DNA from 2 places in the Paenibacillus sp. Y301 genome. Region 2 is predicted to be linked to the other one. Evidence: riboswitches for the same ligand, from Rfam matches in the RefSeq annotation. Region 2 holds a riboswitch; the other holds the start of a gene.

Region 1 (4,435 bases), on a different contig from region 2:
GACACTTCCTGTTCAATTGCGGTCCACATCGTATCATAATTCGGTTGTGAGTTTACATCTACTTCGCATTCATGTCTTCGATCCATTTCCAATCATCTCCTTTACTTGGGCAGCAGTTATGCTTTGTAAAAGCTTCAGACCCCGATTCAATCTAGACTTCACTGTACCTTCAGGAACGTTAATTACGGCAGAAATCTCCGGTACCGTCAATTCGTTCACATAACGTAGCGTAAATACCATCCGTACCTTATTAGGGAGCATGCTGTATAACTTATAGAACTCCACTTTGGTTTCTCGTTGATCATAACTCTCTTCTACTGGATTGGATAAGAAGGGACGTGAGCGTAAATACGCACTCAATTCTTTAGCCCAGCCATTCTTGCGTCTTCTGAGTACACTACTACACTCATTAGAGGCGATCCTCAACAGCCACGGTTTGATCTCTCTTACTTGCGATCTGTCCGTTAGTATCGCTTTGACAAATACCTCCTGACACATGTCCTCAGCATCTGAACGGTTATGCATCATGTAATAACAGAGACTGTATACCTGTTCCTTGTATGTCTCGAATAGTTCGCGGTCGTTCATTTCCGAAATACACATCCCTCATAATCTTCTCGACTATATGACGTTTAACAACCAATAATCGTTCATTATACATTACAACTCGTTATAGGCTGTCTATGAGCAACTTCTTGTCCTCATTTTTGTGCAGCCAATATATTAGTAGATATGCAAAAAGGAGGTGCCCCTAGCTAGGTCAATAGCCAATGGGACAACCTCCTGTAAATGAATCTATTTATTTAAATGATACGGGACCGTTGTAATCACAATATCCTTCTGATTAACCAAAAAAGTACGAATCAGCAAACTTGATTGATTGTGTAATATATTTTGCCACCAATGCTTGGTAATAAACTGCGGAATCACAATTGTAATATGATCGGTTGCCGCTGTTTTCCATTCAACTGTTTCTATAAACCGAAGAAGGGGTTTAATCACACTTCTATACCGTGAACGCAGAACAATTAACCGTACACCTGGATTCCATTCGGCCCATTTCTGTTCCATCTTGTGAATCTCTTCTTCATCGAAGCCAATATATACTGCAACGACATTGTCCGATAAAGAACGCGCATAACTGATAGAATTAAGTACGACACGCGTAACGCCAGAGACGGGAACCAAAAATGTGCTACCTTTGATAACCGGTTTATCCACATCAAGCCGAATACGTAGTTGATCTGCTATATTCATATAATGCCGATGGATTCGTTTGAAGAGAAGCATAACTAACGGTAGGAATATGAACACCATCCATATATGCGAGAATTTGGTGAAAATAAAAATAAGCGTGATCGATAACGTTGTAATCATACCCACCGTATTTACAATAAAGCGATGTATCCATCCAGAGGGCTTCTTTTTAAGCCAATGAATCATCATCCCCAGTTGAGAAAGTGTAAACGGAATAAATACGCCAACCGCATATAACGGAATCAAACTTCCTGTATCACCATGGAAAGCCGCTACAAGTACAGAAGCCATAACGCCAAGAATAATAATCCCATTTGAGAACCCCAGACGATCCCCACGAACCATAAACATATGAGGCATGAACTTATCCTTAGCTAACATAAATGAGAGTAGTGGAAACGCAGAATATGCCGTATTCGCAGCAAGGAAGAGAATAACTGCTGTAATCCCTTGTATTCCGTAATACAGAACACCACGACCAAATACGGATTGTGAAATCTGCGATACAACTGTCGCTTTAAGATCAGGGGTTATACCATACCAGTACGCCAACAGACTTATTCCGGTAAACATCGCTGCCAGAATAACGCCCATCATTACCAACGTCTTAGCTGCATTCTTCTCAGCGGGTTGTTTGAAATTCGGAATGGCATTGGATACCGCTTCGACCCCGGTTAGTGCCGAACACCCTGAACTGAAGGCTTTTAAAAGTATAAATAAACTTATATTAGATACCGCCGAACCTAGTTCCGGAATCGCAGCATGAACATTGCCTGTTGCATACTTAATCACACCAGAAATTATTAGAACAAATATCGAAATGACAAACAAGTATACGGGAAAAGCTATAAATGAAGCTGCCTCTGTAACACCTCGTAAATTTATAAGCGTTAGAATTAATATGACCGAAATAGCAATAACGACGCTATAATCATGAAGATATGGAAACGCTGATGTAAGGGCATCCGTTCCAGCCGATGCACTTACTGCTACGGTAAGAATATAGTCGACAAGTAATGATCCACCTGCCATGAGTCCCATAGGAACACCCAAGTTTTCTTTTGCGACAATATATGCTCCTCCACCCATAGGGTAAGCAAATATGGTCTGTCTGTAAGAAAAAATAAGAATAGCTAAAAGTCCTAGTACAGCTAATGAAATTGGAATGGAGTACCATGCAGCGGAGAAACCAGCCACCATTAGTACGATTAGAATCTGTTCCGTACCATAAGCAACGGATGACAAAGCATCTGATGACAGAACAGCTAGTGCTTTAAATTTACTTAATTTCTCATGATCAAGTTCATTTGATTTCATGGGACGTCCGATCAGGACACGTTTAACCTTGCTAACCATCTTAAAGACCCCTTCATAAGCAACTTGTAACATCTATGTTGTACGCTACTTTAGGGAAGGTTAGCTTTGCGGTTTTTGTACACACATAATACCCTTACAGAAGAATTCCGTAAAGTTAAAAGTATGATCAAACCCACCAAAGCTTACGAGGTTAGCTGTCGGATTCGGACTGTGGAATAGCCCTACATATCAAACTTATTTTAGTCTGATTACGATTCACCCCATTGGTATATTTCCAATGTTTTGGTTCCCCCGCTTTTCCTTTTCAGAAAATTCAGCGCTCGAACAAATCCTATTACGAGAGCTAATTATAATCCGCTCGAACCAAACTGTATATATGAAATCATATGAAAATTAATGAAATTTTTGTGAATTATTTCGAAATATTTCTTTTCTTATTTTTTTCAATAAAATCAAAAAAACCTGAGACAACTATCTCAGGTTTCTTGATCATTACATGGTTGGCTATTGAGCAATCTGGTCACGGATGAGCTGAAGGATCTTCTTCTCCAATCGAGATACCTGCACTTGGGAGATTCCCAGTCTACCAGCGACCTCAGACTGTGTCTGATCTCGATAATAACGTAGGTAGACGATGAGCTTCTCTCGTTCAGATAGTCCCTCTATTGCCTCATTAAGTGCCAGTTTATCAAACCATTTATCTTGAGATTCATCTGCAATCTGATCCATTAAGGTAATGGGATCTCCATCATTCTCGTAGACAGTCTCATGAATTGAAGTTGGAGGCTTGTTAGCTTCCTGTGCAAATACAACTTCTTCTGGTGTAACTCCAAGATCGTCTGCTACTTCTTTAATCGTCGGCAGTCGATTTAATACCTTTGAGAGCTCGTCCTTCTTTTTACGAACCTTATTCGCCATTTCTTTCAGAGAACGGCTCACTTTAATAGTTCCGTCATCACGTAAGAAACGTTGGATTTCTCCAATAATCATAGGAACGGCATAGGTAGAGAATTTAACGTCATAACTCAGATCAAATTTATCAACGGATTTCAAAAGTCCGATACACCCAATTTGAAATAAGTCCTCCGGCTCATATCCGCGGTTCATAAACCGCTGTACTACCGACCAGACGAGACGAATGTTACAGTTCACCAGTGTATCCCGGGCAACATTATCCCCCGATTGACTAAGTGCAATAAGGCGTTTGACTTCCGAATCTTCCAAGTAGGTTTGCGAAGCTTTCTTAACATCAGCATCCATACGTCCAACCCCTAATTATATAAAGCTTTCTTGGATTCAATCCTCTTCTTCATCCTAATCGACGTGCCAAATCCGGATTCACTAGAGACTTCAAATTCATCCATGAAATTCTCCATAATGGTAAATCCCATTCCTGATCTTTCTAACTCAGGCTTAGAAGTATATAGTGGTTGCTTAGCAAGATCTAGATCTTCTATGCCTTGTCCACGATCTTCCACCGTTATTGTCACTGTGTCCCCTTTGATCTCAGCTGTAATGGTCACGATTCCTGTAGTATCAGAATCATATCCATGAATGATACAGTTGGTTACTGCTTCCGATACGACTGTCTTCAAATCACTAAGCTCGTCCATTGTAGGATCAAGTTGTGATATAAATGCGGCGACGGTAACTCGAGCAAATGATTCATTCTCCGACTTGGCAGCAAACTGCAACGTCATGAAATTATGAGCTAGAGTCTGTTCTTCACTCATGACACAACCTCCAGACTTGAGAGCGCATGGCTCTCGCTTTCATAGATAGGCATAATCTTGAACATTCCCGACATCTCCAGCAAACGATACACGGGTGGAGTGACATCACATACAGCCATCTTGCCACC
Region 2 (4,435 bases):
AGCTAACGGATCCAAGAATCCTTAGCTCAGAAAGGCTTACACCCATTGATGAAATGCAAAATATAAATGAATCCTTTAACGACTTGATCGTACCTACAAATGTGATATTTTCTACTCATCCCACAGACGACGACAATAATAAACTAATGATAGAAGTATTCAATCACTCTTCTCAAACCGTGGACAAAGGCCGCTTAAATAGTAATGTTCTCTTCTTCGCAAGTAAATCAAACATATCTTTTATCGGTAAACACCATTGATGATGAGCCCATTCGTTATGTATTTTGCAATTATTTTGTAACACGTTGAGTACCGTTGTGTGGTTATTCCTATCAATAAACAAAGACAAAGAGGAGCTACTCCGCTGAAGTAAGCTCCTCTTCTATATTTAAAGTCTTTCAATGAAATAGATTACTCCCCCAACACATCTGCTCTTAATTCGCTTGCAACTTCCGTCATGATGGGAATCACTGCTTCATTCGTGCCGGAAACATATATATCTCCCTGATAGTGTCTGAATGGGATCTTAGTATCATTGTAGCTCCACATGAAGAAATCCCCTTCAATGGACATGCTTGTAGCTCCTGTCACGGTAAACACAGGGGTATATTCAAAATCCGGTTTAGACGCAAAATACTGTTTACACTCGTGTAAGGATATGGTCTGTTCTGAAATGCCATTCTCCTGAAGTGATCTTGTAATTCGATAGCGTTGACTCATTGTAATGCCTCCAATGTTAATAATAATTTCATAATTCTTTTGTCATAAATACACTGTATGGGTCTTCCACGTAATTTGCAAATGGTTCACAATATTGAAATCCAACACTAAGGCCCATTTAGGTCATCTATTTTTATTTCCAAAAAAATCACTCCACCATCTCTATAATTTCAATCATTACTTTTATTTTAACATCTACACTTCTATACAACATGTTGATCTATTAAAAAATTCAAGAGTAGTCGATTAAATAATTGAGGCTGACATAGATTACTTGGGTAAATGGCATCATCTACAATCTGGAGTTGTGCATAGGGAAACGCAGCTTCTATGTTCTTCATATGCTTTAGACCCCATTCATTCTGACTGCCAGCCACGCATAATATAGGCACCTGATATCGGGCTGATTGACGACACAAATCGATCTGTCGTAAAGCCATGCGCTGTTTGATTAATTCTGTTGGTCGCTTGTTCAGTAGGTCTTCTCGCATAATCCTATAAGCAGGTGTCCAATGATGGTAGGTCAGTTTAAGTGTACGCAGCAACAACTCCGCTGGTAAATAATACGATAGCCAACTGAAGGTCTCAAATACCTCCCATAGCTTATTCGTCTTGCCAGATAAGTAGCTATCCACTAGCACTAGAGCTCTCACCCGTTCCGGATAGAGATCAGCAAACCTCCCAGCTAGGACCCCCCCACTAGAACAACCGACGAGTGTCACCTTCGAAACGCCTAGTATATCTAGTAACTCTCTCAAATCTTCACATTGTGTGTCAATAATCCGATTAACTTCAACATCCACTTTTCCCGACTGACCATTTCCCCTCAAATCTAGTACGATCACCCTTGCTCTTGTACTAAAGTATTCCACTTGCGGATCAAACATATGGTGTGAGGACAGATGATCATGAACAAAGACTATGGGTACACCATTTCCATGTATCTCATAATATAAAGAAGTGCCATTCAATAGAATCTGGGGCATAATTTCAACGTTCCTTCTCTCCGTACGCTTACGAGGTTAGCTGACGGATTCGGGCTCAAAGAGTAACCCTACTCGAATATTTCGAGATTCACCCCAAGTGAAGAGACGATCACACATTACATCTTCACAGTTGGTTCCCCCGCTCCCTAATGGGAACTCAGCGATATAATTTTTGCAGAATAATAATGTATTCATTAATGACTTCGTTGTTCCTTTTCTTGTTCCAAGGCAATCATCATCATTTAACTATATATCTTAAAAAAATGCAAAAGGAGCCCGCGGTTGACAGGCTCCTCCAGTTGAACAAGTATCCAATTACATCGAATTATATCGTTTCAGATGAAGGCTGTAAAGTGAGTGAGCTATACTCATATCTTTTTCATTTTGTACTCTCTTATTAAAGATATAACCGCAAGAAAAGCAATATACAAAGGAAACCCAATTAATAATATGGCATACAAATCTCGTGTCGCAGTATATGACGACGTAGAAAATCCTCTAATAATTAACTGCCCTAAAAGATAGGATACCGGCAAAAACAACATTTTCATGGTCAAATTAATCACCCTTTTATGGCTACGGAACAGAGCCATAATTAATCCACAAATGACAGTTAAACTCATGGCAATAAGCGAATAATATGATAAGAATAATCTTGGTAAGGTAACTATTCCTCCACTTGGATTGATATCTTTACCATATACCAAAATATCTTCATTTCCATCTGTTAGGTTATAATATACAGCAGCTACATTTTCATCATTCGGATTTAAAATAGTATTATTTATACGAGATTTATTAATATTCCTGTTCCATATGCTATCCCATGTCGTTATATGATAAACATACCCTGTATTGTCCTCTGTAGGATATCTATTAATATCATATCCAGACACTGTATCCTCAAATATAGCAAGTACAGATCCATTATCCATTTCATTTATTGATACACTTTCCTTACTAAACGGAATGTACTCTGGTGCAGTCAAGAAAGCAATTGCTATAACACCAATTACAACCGTAAGCATTATTGAAAATATGGCTGTCTGAATTTTTTTCTTGCGTAATGTAGATTTTATCTTTAATAACGGAGAAGTATCAATATCTGCAGGTAGTTTATAAAAGGCCTTCATCTCATCAAGACAATTCCTACACTCCTCACACTGATCAATATGTTCTTCAAGCATAGCGCATGAGTCATCACTAGCTATATTCTCTATATATAAAGGTAAAATATCTCTAATAATATTACATGTTATTTTCATCAATAATCCCTCATTTCCTCTCTAATTTTATTTTTTGCCCTATGGAAAGTAACACAAGCCCAATTATCTGTTTTGCCAAATAAGTTAGCAATCTGCTTAAAGCTTAACTCTCCAAAGATACGCAGTGTAAAAACTTCCTTATACGGTTCAGAAAGGCCGTGGAGAATCTCATGAAGTTTAGTTGCCTCCTCAGATGAATATAATATTTTCTCCACATCAATATCACTTTTCTCTTCAGGTACTGTATCAAAATTGACCGTTTTTTTATTTTTTCGTAAATATGATATATATGTGTTTTTTGCTATTTGACATAACCACACCCGAATATCACAATTTCCCTTGAAACTATCAATTGATTTTATTGCCTTCAAAAATGTATCTGATGTTACATCTTCAGCGATATGTTTATCTCTAGATAAACTATATACAAATAAGTACACATCCTTAAAATATTTATTATATATCTCCTCAAGCTCTGTCACTCTCCCACCTCCTACCAATAAGACGCATGTAATGTGATAATCTTACAAATAATTTTAAAAATGTTCCAGAAATAATCCAAATAAAGAAATGGAGTAAAAAAAGCCTTGATATACCTATAAAGATGGTAAATAACGAGCATTAATAGGACACGTCTGACCAAATCACTCATTGGTTATACTAGTATTATTCGCTAATCATTAGGGGGAATCTAACAATGACTTATGAGGATATATATAACCTACACTTTCAACTTCTCAAAATATATGAGGACAATGAAAAGGTTCCTACTCCTTATCAAAGTGAAATAGATCACTTTAAACGGCAGTTAAACCTTTTTACTGAGGATATCGTTCAAAGGATTTTTGTTCTAAATCAAATACTTAAAATATATGAAAAGAATAGACAAACAAAAATCAAATGGTGCTCTGAGATGTACTTTTAATCTCGTAACCACACTAAATAACCATCCAACAAAAAAGCCTTGATAGACCAAGGCATCTGGTCATCAAGGTTTTAAATATTTGTCTCAGACTAAATCTTATAAGCCTTCATCGCTTTACGAAGCTCTTTCATCGTCGGACGTTTACCATACATCAGTACACCTGTACGATAGATTTTGGCAGATAACCAACCGAAGGCCAAAATGGAAACCATAAGAATGAGTATAGATACCCATATTTGCCATACCGCTATTTCTCCTAGACCAATCCTTACAATCATGGTCGTTGGCGATATAAATGGTATGAATGAAGCCACTTTCATCAAGGTCGAATCAGGGGCATTTATACTGAAAGTTCCAATGTAAAAGGCCGCAAGCGATAACATCGTAATTGGCATGACTGCCTGACCTAAGTCTTCTGTACGGCTCACGATCGAGCCAATCGCTGCAAATAATACTGCATACAGGAAGTATCCCAAGACATAGAAGATGAATCCATAGACCAGAACATCCGTACTGACTTGCGATAAATCAATATTGAA

Evidence for each region. Region 2 has a riboswitch for cyclic di-AMP ahead of AC1D69_RS09640 (alpha/beta fold hydrolase). Riboswitches for the same ligand answer to the same signal wherever they lie in the genome.
Region 1: linked by a shared signal. The riboswitch ahead of AC1D69_RS02040 (APC family permease) and the one ahead of AC1D69_RS09640 (alpha/beta fold hydrolase) in region 2 are both predicted to bind cyclic di-AMP.

What each region holds. Positions count from the first base shown of each region.
Region 1 is NZ_JCAIUL010000001.1:412,731-417,165, reverse strand. Features, by position in the region: gene AC1D69_RS02050 (DUF4179 domain-containing protein) at 1-86, opposite strand, end outside; gene AC1D69_RS02045 (RNA polymerase sigma factor) at 70-588, opposite strand; gene AC1D69_RS02040 (APC family permease) at 796-2,613, opposite strand; cyclic di-AMP (ydaO/yuaA leader) riboswitch at 2,739-2,903, opposite strand; gene sigF (RNA polymerase sporulation sigma factor SigF) at 3,079-3,834, opposite strand; gene spoIIAB (anti-sigma F factor) at 3,846-4,307, opposite strand; gene spoIIAA (anti-sigma F factor antagonist) at 4,304-4,435, opposite strand, start outside.
Region 2 is NZ_JCAIUL010000004.1:247,945-252,379, reverse strand. Features, by position in the region: partial or broken gene AC1D69_RS09655 (stalk domain-containing protein) at 1-260, shown strand, start outside; gene AC1D69_RS09650 (hypothetical protein) at 412-720, opposite strand; partial or broken gene AC1D69_RS09645 (GNAT family N-acetyltransferase) at 749-829, opposite strand; gene AC1D69_RS09640 (alpha/beta fold hydrolase) at 924-1,706, opposite strand; cyclic di-AMP (ydaO/yuaA leader) riboswitch at 1,718-1,879, opposite strand; gene AC1D69_RS09635 (zf-HC2 domain-containing protein) at 2,075-2,971, opposite strand; gene AC1D69_RS09630 (RNA polymerase sigma factor) at 2,971-3,453, opposite strand; gene AC1D69_RS09625 (ABC transporter permease) at 3,986-4,435, opposite strand, start outside.